Regions from separate parts of the Microcella alkaliphila genome, predicted to be linked through region 1. Evidence: riboswitches for the same ligand, from Rfam matches in the RefSeq annotation. Region 1 holds a riboswitch; each other region holds the start of a gene.

What was found. A riboswitch is a leader RNA that binds a small molecule or an ion and turns the genes downstream of it on or off. The one in region 1 is predicted to bind thiamine pyrophosphate.
Region 2: linked by a shared signal. The riboswitch ahead of thiC (phosphomethylpyrimidine synthase ThiC) and the one ahead of CPY97_RS09545 (ECF transporter S component) in region 1 are both predicted to bind thiamine pyrophosphate.
Region 3: linked by a shared signal. The riboswitch ahead of thiM (hydroxyethylthiazole kinase) and the one ahead of CPY97_RS09545 (ECF transporter S component) in region 1 are both predicted to bind thiamine pyrophosphate.

Annotation. Positions count from the first base shown of each region.
Region 1 covers NZ_AP017315.1:1,936,594-1,939,863, reverse strand. The annotation lists gene CPY97_RS09555 (response regulator) at 1-134, opposite strand, end outside; gene CPY97_RS09550 (GAF domain-containing sensor histidine kinase) at 131-1,603, opposite strand; TPP riboswitch at 1,658-1,765, shown strand; gene CPY97_RS09545 (ECF transporter S component) at 1,825-2,514, shown strand; gene CPY97_RS09540 (ATP-binding cassette domain-containing protein) at 2,511-3,270, shown strand, end outside.
Region 2 covers NZ_AP017315.1:1,023,677-1,026,946, reverse strand. The annotation lists gene CPY97_RS04985 (ribokinase) at 1-790, shown strand, start outside; gene CPY97_RS04980 (CDP-alcohol phosphatidyltransferase family protein) at 1,265-1,621, shown strand; TPP riboswitch at 1,628-1,736, shown strand; gene thiC (phosphomethylpyrimidine synthase ThiC) at 1,732-3,270, shown strand, end outside.
Region 3 covers NZ_AP017315.1:1,566,622-1,569,891, reverse strand. The annotation lists gene CPY97_RS07660 (Lrp/AsnC family transcriptional regulator) at 1-220, opposite strand, end outside; gene CPY97_RS07655 (trans-sulfuration enzyme family protein) at 316-1,497, shown strand; TPP riboswitch at 1,539-1,634, shown strand; gene thiM (hydroxyethylthiazole kinase) at 1,625-2,434, shown strand; gene thiE (thiamine phosphate synthase) at 2,431-3,078, shown strand; gene CPY97_RS07640 (bifunctional hydroxymethylpyrimidine kinase/phosphomethylpyrimidine kinase) at 3,075-3,270, shown strand, end outside.

The sequences.
Region 1 (3,270 bases):
GCCTCCGCGGTTCCGGCCACCTGGTCCGCTTCGCCCACCACCTCCATGCCGTCCTCCGCGTCGAGCAGGTCGGCAAGCCCGCGGCGCACGATCTCATGGTCGTCGAGCAGGAAGACGCGCACGGTGTCGGTCATGATGCCCCCCAGGGTACGCGCCAGAGAAGTTCGGTGCCGCCGCCCGATGAGGCACCGACCTCACACGTGCCGCCGCGTTCCACGGCACGGGCGCGCAGATTCTCGAGCCCTGACCGTCGCGTCGAATCGCCCAGTCCCTGACCGTCATCAACCACACGGATGCTCACCTCGGCTCCGCGCACCGCCACCGCGACATCCACACGCGTCGCCTGCGCGTGCCGCACGGCGTTCGAGAGCGCCTCCCTCACGACGGCAACGAGGTCATCGCCGAGCTCAGAGTCGACCAGCGTGTCAACCGGGCCCTGGAACTCGAGCCCCGAGTCGAGGTCTTCGCCCTCGAGCGTCTCCCGCACCAGGGTGTTGATGCGGGCCCGCAGACTGTATGCGGCGGCTGACGGCGGCGCCGACAGGCGGTAGATAGCCTGGCGAATCTGCCGGATGGTGGAGTCGATCGCGTCGACCTGGTGGGCGATGCGCGCACCCGTCGGAGTCGTGGGGTCACTCACGACGCTTTGCAGGCTCAACCCCACCGCAAACAGACTCTGGATGACGTGGTCGTGCAGGTCGCGCGCGATCCGGTCGCGTTCGTCCGACAGGGCGATGCGCTGCTCGTCGACGCGTGCCCGAGCGAGCTCACGCGCGATCGTCACCGACTCGACGAAACGGGTGAGCATGGCGTCGTCGTCAGCGATGACGCGGCCGTCACCCCGAGCATCCGTGTGAGGGTCGACGACGAGGCGACCGTCGTCGTCAACCGCGATAACCCCGGTGGGTAGGCCCGTGAGGGTCTGCGCGGCGACGACGATGGCAGTCCCATCATCGGGCGAGAGCTCTCCGGCGAGAAGCCGGCGCGACACATCCTCCGCCGCCTCGAGCCAGACCCGTGAACGTTCCGAACGGGCATACAGGCGCGAGTTCGCGATTGCCGTGCCGGCCATCGCCGCGAGGCTCGCGATCACGCTCGCATCCAGGTCATCGAAGGGCCCGGAGTCGCGCTCGGTGAGATAGAGATTTCCGAAGGCGGCGCCGTCAACGTGAATCGGAACCCCGAGAAACGAGTTCATCGGCGGGTGGTGCGCGGGAAACCCGACAGACCGTGGATCGTCCGACAGTCGTGGCAGGCGAATGGTGGCGTCGTCGGCGATGACCGCGCCGAGAATCCCGCGACCGGTCGGCGGGGGGCCGAGGCGGGCGACGGTGTCGTCGTCGAACCCGGCATGCACAAACCGCTCGAGGCTGCCGTCCGGTGCGATGACGCCGAGGGCGCCGTAGCGGGCGCGCACCAGCTGACGGGCGGCCTCCACGATGCGCTGCAGGGCGATCGACAGGTCCAGATCTTGCGTCATCGCCTGCGCCGCCGAGATCAGCAGGCTGACGCGATGGCGGCCCTCCGTCTCGTCGGCAGCGTCGTCGAGCACCCGCCGCACGAGGGTTTCCAGCTCGTCGCTCTCGCCCAACAGTGGTGCCATGCCCGGAGTCTACTGAGGGCGGGATGCCGCCTTCGAGCCACCGGGCGTACACTGATCGACGTACACGGGAGCCCGATCGCCGGGCTGAGAGGAAGCCACAGGGCTTCGACCGTCGAACCTGATCCGGGTAATGCCGGCGCAGGGAGGACATCTCGCACCCGTGCCGTTGCGAAAGAACGGTGCGCCTCACCGGCGCGCACCCACATCGAAAGGCACGAATCATGACAGCAACCCCCACCCCGAAGTCGACCGCGCGCGGGGGTGCACGCCTGCGCTGGCGCGTCGTCGACATCGTCGTTGCGAGCGTCGTCGGCGTCGCCGTCGGCCTCGTCTTCTTCGCGTGGAACCTCACCTACAACCCGATCGGCAGCGCGCTCGGCGCTCTGCTTCCGGGCGTGCAGGGCAGCGTTCACGGCGTCTGGCTGATCGGCGGTGTTCTGACCGCCCTCATTGTGCGCAAGCCTGGCGCCGCGATCTACGGCGAGATGGTCGCCGCAACCGTGTCGGCACTGTTCGGAAACGAGTGGGGCCCGCTGACGCTGCTGTCCGGGCTCGTGCAGGGCCTCGGCGCCGAGATCGTCTTCGCGCTCTTGCTGTACAAGGCGTGGGGTGTTGTCGCCGCCATGCTCGCCGGCGCGGGCGCTGGCGTCGGCATGGTCATCCTCGACCTCGTGCTCTGGTACGCCGGAGCCGGCGCGCTGTTCGCCACCGTCTACGCCATCTCGGGCATCGCCTCCGGCGCCATCATCGCCGGCCTGTTGTCGTGGTTGGCGATGCGCGCGCTCGCGCGAACCGGCGCGCTTGATCGCTTCGCCGCGGGTCGCGAGCGCGGCGACGACGACGAGGACGAGGGTGACGATTCGTCGCCGGGCGCCTCGGCCGTCGACGGCGAGCACGCCGCCGCCCGGTGACCTCCGCCCTGCCGGCGGGCGCCGGCACCACCACACACCCGCGGGCTGCTCGCCTCGCGGCGCACGGCTTCGGCTGGCGTCCGCGCGGCCGCAAGGCCCCGGTGCTCGCCGACGTCGATCTTGCGATCGAGGCCGGCGAGCGCGTGCTGGTGCTCGGTGCCTCCGGCAGCGGCAAATCCACCCTGCTGCAGGCCTTCGCCGGAGTGCTCGGCGGCGACGACGACGGCGACCGCACTGGAACCATCACAGTCGACGGCCGCGACCCGGCAGATGCCCGCGGCCGGGTCGGTCTGCTTCTGCAAGACCCCGAAGCGGGCATCGTTCTCGAACGCGCCGGCGACGACCTCGCGTTCGGCCCGGAGAACCTGGGAGTACCGGTCGCGGAGATCGCAAGGCGGCTCGACGGTGCTCTCGACCGGGTGGGACTCGACATCGCCGCCGACCGGCGCACACCCGAATTGTCGGGCGGGCAGCAGCAGCGCCTCGCCCTCGCCGGCGTGCTCGCGCTCGAGCCCGGGGCGTTGCTGCTCGACGAACCCACCGCGCAACTCGACCCCTCAGGCGTCGGCGAGATCGTCGACGCCGTCATCGCCGCCGTCGAGCGTCGAGGGCTCACCCTCGTCGTCATCGAACACCGTGTCGACGTGTGGCTTCCCCACATCGACCGCGTCATCGTGCTAGACCGGGGGCGGGTGATCGCCGACGGTGACCCCGCGTCGGTTCTCGAGCGTGAGGGGGCGGCGCTCGCCGAGCGGG
Region 2 (3,270 bases), 910 kb from region 1:
CGACGTCGTCGTCGCGACGGGGGGCAAAGGCGCGAACCAGGCGCTTGCCGCGGCCCGCTCGGGCGCCATGCCCGTCTTCGTCGGCGCCGTCGGCGACGACGCGGGGGGCCATGCCATGCTCGACGCTCTTGGAGCAGGCGGTGTCGACGTATCGAGCGTCGCCCGGTTCAGCGACGCACCGACCGGCGTTGCGCTCATCACCGTCTCACGCGACGGCGAGAACACGATCGTGGTCGCGCCCGGCGCGAACGGTCGCCTCGACGCGGATGCGGTGGCCACCACGATCACTGAGCTCGCCGGCCCCGGCACGGTCCTGCTCAGCCAGCTCGAGGTGCCGCTCGGTGTCGTCCACGCCGCCGCACGCGCGGTCGTCGGAGCCGGCGGCCGCGTCGCGCTGAACCTCTCCCCCGCCCGCGACATCCCCGACGAACTGCTCGAGCTGTGCGACCCGCTCGTCGTCAACGAGAGCGAAGCGCGGGCGGTGGGCGCCTCATCCTTCACCGATGTCGAAGGCGCCCTGTCGGCCGCGCAATCCCTCGCCAGCCGCTGCCGAAGCGTCATCATCACGCTCGGCGGTGACGGCGCGGTGTGGTGCGACGCTGCCGCGAGCGGCCATGTGGCCGCGCCCCGTGTCGAGGTTGTCGACACGACCGGGGCGGGCGACGCGTTCGTCGGCGCGGTCTGCGCAGAGCTCGCGGATGGCGCGGAACTCGCCGCCGCCGTCGCCGCCGGTGTGCGCTCCGGCGCAGCCGCCGTGCAGTGGCGCGGGGCGCAGCCTCCGACCCACTAGGCGCACCGGCCGGACGCCGGCAGCGAAGAAAGGGTGGTCGGGGTGCTGACGAAACCCGATTCCGTCAGCGCCCCGACCGGCTACGCCGCACCAACATAGGGGGGCTGAGCGGCGAAAGCCTTACGTCCACTCTGGCGCAACATGCGGGGCCCTCCCAGCACAGACGCGCCGCAATATTCGGTGAACGAATACGCGCAGGCTGCGGTGCTAGCGTGCCGCCGTGACCACCGCTGATCTGACCCGCGCCGACCCGGCGGTCAGGCGCAAACGGGTTGGCACCTCGAGCCGCGTGCTCGTGAACTTCGTCGGCGTATCGGCCCTGACCACGCTCGCGGCCACGGCCAGTACAGCGGCCGTCACCAGCGTTGCCGTCGTCCCCACCAGTCCACTGCACTGGCCGCGGCCGTCGGATTCGGTGCCGGCTCTGCGTTCCTGCGACGTCACCACCCGCACACGCGACTGGGCGCGGCGAACGTGGTCACGAGCATCCGCTGGGGGCTCGTCTCGATCATCGTCGGGCTGCTCGTTGCGGGAGCTCCGTCAGCGACGGCAATCATCGGGCTCGCGATCATCGCGCTCAGTCTCGACGGGGTGGATGGCAAGCTGGCTCGCCGGCAGCGGCTCGAGTCCCGCTTCGGCGCAGCGTGCGACATGGAGGTCGACTCGGTCTTCGCCCTCGTGCTTGCCGCACTCGCGGCGCTGGGGCCGTACGCGCGCCGACGCAGGAGCTCGAGTTCCCTCGAACGTTCCGGCGACGGCGACGGCGCAGTCATACGCTCATTATTCCGCGGAACGACGCTCGCGTTCACTGCACCCTTCGCGATCGGATAGGGTGGTCGACATCCACACGGGAGTCCTTGCAAGGGCTGAGATCGGGCTGACGCAGCCTGCGACCGTTCGAACCTGTCCGGGTAATGCCGGCGAAGGAAGTAGGACTTCTGATGACCGATGCGCTCTCATCCCATTCGCTCGACTATCTGCGTGACGAGGTGCACGGCATCCGTGTTCCCGTGACCAGCATCGCGCTCAGCGACTCCCCCGGCGCCGTTCCGAATCCGCCCCTCACGGTGTACCGCACGGCGGGACCCGGAAGCGACCCGCTGCGCGGACTGGAGCCGGCCCGCTCCGAGTGGATCGAGGCGCGCGGCGACACCGAGGTCTACGAGGGCCGGGAGCGCAACCTGCAGGACGACGGGCGTGCGGCACTTCGCCGTGGGGCGGCGTCGGCCGAGTGGCAGGGGCCCAGACGCCGTCCGCGCCGGGCCCGTCCCGGTAGGACCGTCACCCAGATGCACTACGCCCGGCGCGGAGTCATCACCCCGGAGATGCGCTTCGTCGCTCTGCGAGAGAGCTGCGACGTCGAACTGGTGCGCTCCGAGGTCGCTGCAGGGCGAGCGATCATCCCGAACAACATCAACCACCCGGAATCCGAGCCCATGATCATCGGCCGGGCCTTCCTCGTGAAGATCAACGCGAACATCGGCAACTCAGCGGTGACCAGTTCGATCGCCGAAGAGGTGGACAAGCTGCAGTGGGCGACGCAGTGGGGGGCGGACACGGTCATGGACCTGTCCACCGGCGACGACATCCACACCACGCGGGAGTGGATCATCCGCAACTCCCCGGTGCCGATCGGAACGGTGCCGATCTACCAAGCTCTGGAGAAGGTCGACGGCGAGGCGAGCCGGCTCACGTGGGAGATCTTCCGGGACACCGTCATCGAGCAGTGCGAGCAGGGTGTGGACTACATGACGATCCACGCCGGTGTGCTGCTGCGCTACGTGCCGCTGACCGCCGACCGGGTCACCGGCATCGTCTCGCGGGGCGGCTCCATCATGGCCGGCTGGTGCTTGGCGCACCACCAGGAGAACTTCCTCTACACGCACTTCGACGAACTGTGCGAGATCTTCGCCCGGTACGACGTCGCATTCTCGCTCGGTGACGGACTGCGGCCCGGATCCACGGCCGATGCGAACGACGCGGCGCAGTTCGCCGAGCTCGACACCCTCGCCGAACTGACCAAGCGCGCATGGGCATACGACGTGCAGGTCATGGTCGAAGGTCCCGGGCACGTGCCGTTCCACCTCGTCCGCGAGAACGTGGAACGGCAGCAGGAGCTCTGCGACGGTGCGCCGTTCTATACGCTCGGACCGCTGGTGACGGATGTCGCCCCGGGGTATGACCACATCACCTCGGCGATCGGGGCGACCGAGATCGCCCGGTACGGCACCGCCATGCTCTGCTACGTCACCCCGAAGGAGCACCTGGGACTGCCGAACAAGGACGACGTGAAGACCGGCGTGATCACCTACAAGATCGCCGCGCACGCCGCGGACCTCGCCAAGGGGCACCCCGGCGCCAACGAGCGCGACGACGCTCTGTCGAAGGCACGCTTCGAGTTCCGCTGGCGGGATCAGTTCGCCCTTTCCCTCGATCCCGTCACGGCGGAGGAGTTCCACGACGAGACGCTGCCCGCGGAA
Region 3 (3,270 bases), 370 kb from region 1:
GACCGACGGCGGCAGGGTCGATGTCCGCGCGGAATGCTCGGATGACGCCGCGATCTCGCAGGGCGCGCATCCGCTGTGTGCATGTTGACTCAGCGATCCCCGCCGCCTGTGCGAGCGCCGCGTTGGTAAGCCGTGCGTTCTGATCGAGAGCGGCGAGCAGTGCGCGATCGACCGCGTCGAGCGGGGTGCGCGGATTCTGCGGGTCGGAGACGTCAGCCACCACTCCAGCCTGCAGGTTCAGCGGCAATTTCTCCACCGCTCGCGGATTATTCGAACAACATTGATGGCTGCCGCGCCTTCGCCCAGACTCTCTTCATGCCGCTCGACACCGCCGTCGCCCCCGCCTCTCTCGACACCGTGGCTGTTCACGCCGGCCGCGCCGATCTCACGGGGCTTGGCGTGCACGCTCCGCCGCTCGACCTGTCATCGACCAATCCCCTCCCCGATATCGACACCGGGGGAGAGTCGTACGAGTCGATGGCCACGGGCGGGCACCCCACCGAGGGCGGCTCTGTCTACGCGCGGCTCTGGAACCCCACCGTGGCCCGCTTCGAGAGCGCGCTCGCCGAACTGGAAGGAACCGACGAGTCGGTAGCCTTCGCCTCCGGTATGGCGGCATTCTCGGCAGCCGTCACCGCGGCGGCGAGTCGCGGTGCGGGCCGGCACGTCGTCGCGGTGCGCCCGCTCTACGGCGGCACCGATCACCTGCTGGCCTCGGGGATGCTCGGGATCGAGACCACCTTCTGCTCACCTCACGAGGTGGCCGGGTCCCTTCGACCCGACACCTGCCTGGTCGTCATGGAGACGCCCGCGAACCCCACGCTCGAGCTCGTCGACATCGCGGCCGTCGTGGACGCGGCAGGGGAGCGCCCCGTCCTCGTCGATAACACGTTCGCCACACCCGTGCTGCAAAACCCCGCAGCGTTGGGGGCCGCCCTCGTGCTGCACAGCGCGACCAAATACCTCGGCGGCCACGGCGACGTCGTCGGCGGAGCGCTCGCGGTCAGCGCCGAGTGGGCAACCGCGATTCGCCCCGTGCGCGCGATCACCGGAGGAATCTTGCACCCGATGGCCGCGTACCTGCTCCATCGCGGCCTGCCGACGCTGCCCCTGCGGGTTCGCGCGCAACAGGCGACCGCCGCGCAGCTCGCCGCGAGGCTCGTCGAGCATCCCGCCGTCGCTCGTGTCTTCTATCCGACGGTCGACGGTGGCGATCCGGAGGGTCTCCTCGGCCGCCAACTGCGGGGGCCGGGCGCGATGCTCAGTGTCGACCTCGTCGGTGGTTACGCCGCCGCACAGAAGCTCACGCGTGGCCGTCGCTGGTTCACGCACGCCGTGTCGCTGGGCGGCGTCGATTCGCTGATTCAGCACCCGGCCTCGCTTACGCACCGGCCCGTCGCGCCCGAGGCGCGACCCGGTGCCGGCATCGTTCGCCTCTCCGTCGGGCTCGAAGGCATCGACGACCTGTGGGAGGACCTGGAGATCGGGCTCGGCTAGTCCGGCACCGCTCCTCTCACACGCCCTGTGCTATTGTCGGCGCCGTTGACACGGGGTGCCCGCCGCGCGGGCTGAGATCACACCCGTTGAACCTGATCTAGCTCGTACTAGCGAAGGGAATGTCGTTATGTCTGCGCACCAATCCGCCGTCCTCGTTGATCCGGAGAATGCCCTCGCCCTGCTGCGCTCCTCGCAGCCGCTCACGCAGTGCATCACGAACGCGGTGGTGACCAACATGACTGCTAACGCGCTGCTCGCGATCGGAGCCTCGCCCGCGATGTGCGACATACCGGGTGAGGCGGGCGTCTTCGCCCGCATTTCGGGCGGAGTGCTCGTGAATCTCGGGACGCCCACCGCCGAACAGCGCGACGCGGCGAGGGAGACCGTCGTCGAGAACGCCCGCTGGGTGCTCGACCCTGTCGCCGTGGGGGCCCTGCCCATACGCACCGCTCTCGCCGCCGAACTGCTCGCGCACCGTCCCGCGATCATCCGGGGGAACCCCTCTGAGATCATCGCGCTGGCGGGCGCGGGGTCGGGAGGGCGCGGCGTCGACAGCACCGACAGCCCCGACGATGCGCTGGACGCGGCCACACGACTCGCGGAAGAGACGGGCGCGGTCGTCGCCGTGTCCGGCGAGCGCGACCTGATCACCGACGGGCGACGCGCAGCTCGCGTATCCGGGGGTAGCGCACTCCTGACGCGAATCACGGGCGGCGGATGCTCGCTCGGCGCCGTCATGGCGGCTTTTCTCGCCGTTACCGATCCGTTCTCCGCGGCGGTGGCCGCGTCGGCGGTCTACGCCGTCGCGTCGGAGCGCGCGGAAGCGCGCGGAGTCGGGCCGGGCAGTTTCTCTCCGGCTTTCCTCGACGAGCTGGACGCTCTCACGCCGCGCGACTCCGCGCTCAGCGCGCGCGTCAGCGAGGGCATCGCGTCGTGACGGCGTCGACTGATCTGTCCCTGCATCTCGTCACGGCCGAGGGGCTTCCCACGGACACTCTGTGCGCGATCGTCGACGCCGCGGTCGACGGGGGAGTGACGATCGTCCAGGTGCGCGAGAAGACCGCGAGCGCGCGCGAGTTGATCGAGCGGACCGTGCGCGTTTCAGACACGGTCGCTGGCCGCGCTGCCGTGCTCGTCGACGACCGGGTCGACGTGGTGCTCGCCGCGAGGGACCGCGGAGCGCGGGTCGACGGCGTGCACCTCGGCCAATCGGATCTGCCGGTCGAGGTGGCGCGCCGCCTGCTCGGAGCAGAAAGCGTCATCGGACTCACCGCGAACACGGTGGATCACTTCGCCACCGCCGAAGCGTTGCGACCGGGCACCGTTGACTATCTCGGCGTCGGCGTGATCAGGCCGACCGCGACGAAGCCCGATCATCCCGCGCCGCTTGGCATCGACGGCTTTGCCGCACTGGTTGCCCGCACGAGCATCCCGTGCGTCGCGATCGGCGGCGTCCGACCCGACGACGTGGCCGGCCTCCGCGCGGCAGGCGCCGCGGGGGTCGCGGTCGTGTCGGCCATCGCCGGTGCGAGCGATCCACGCGCGGCCGCCCGCGCCTTCCGCGAGGCGGCACGCCGATGAGCGCCCGGCCGTCGCGTCCTCGCGTCCTCGCGATCGCCGGATCCGATCCGAGCGGCGGGGCGGGCATCCAGGCCGACTTGAAGTCGATCGCGGCATTCGGCGGCTACGGCATGGCCGCCATCACAGCGCTCACGGCACAGAACACGCGCGCCGTCGACGGCGTCCACGCTCCGCCGGCCGAGTTCGTGGCGG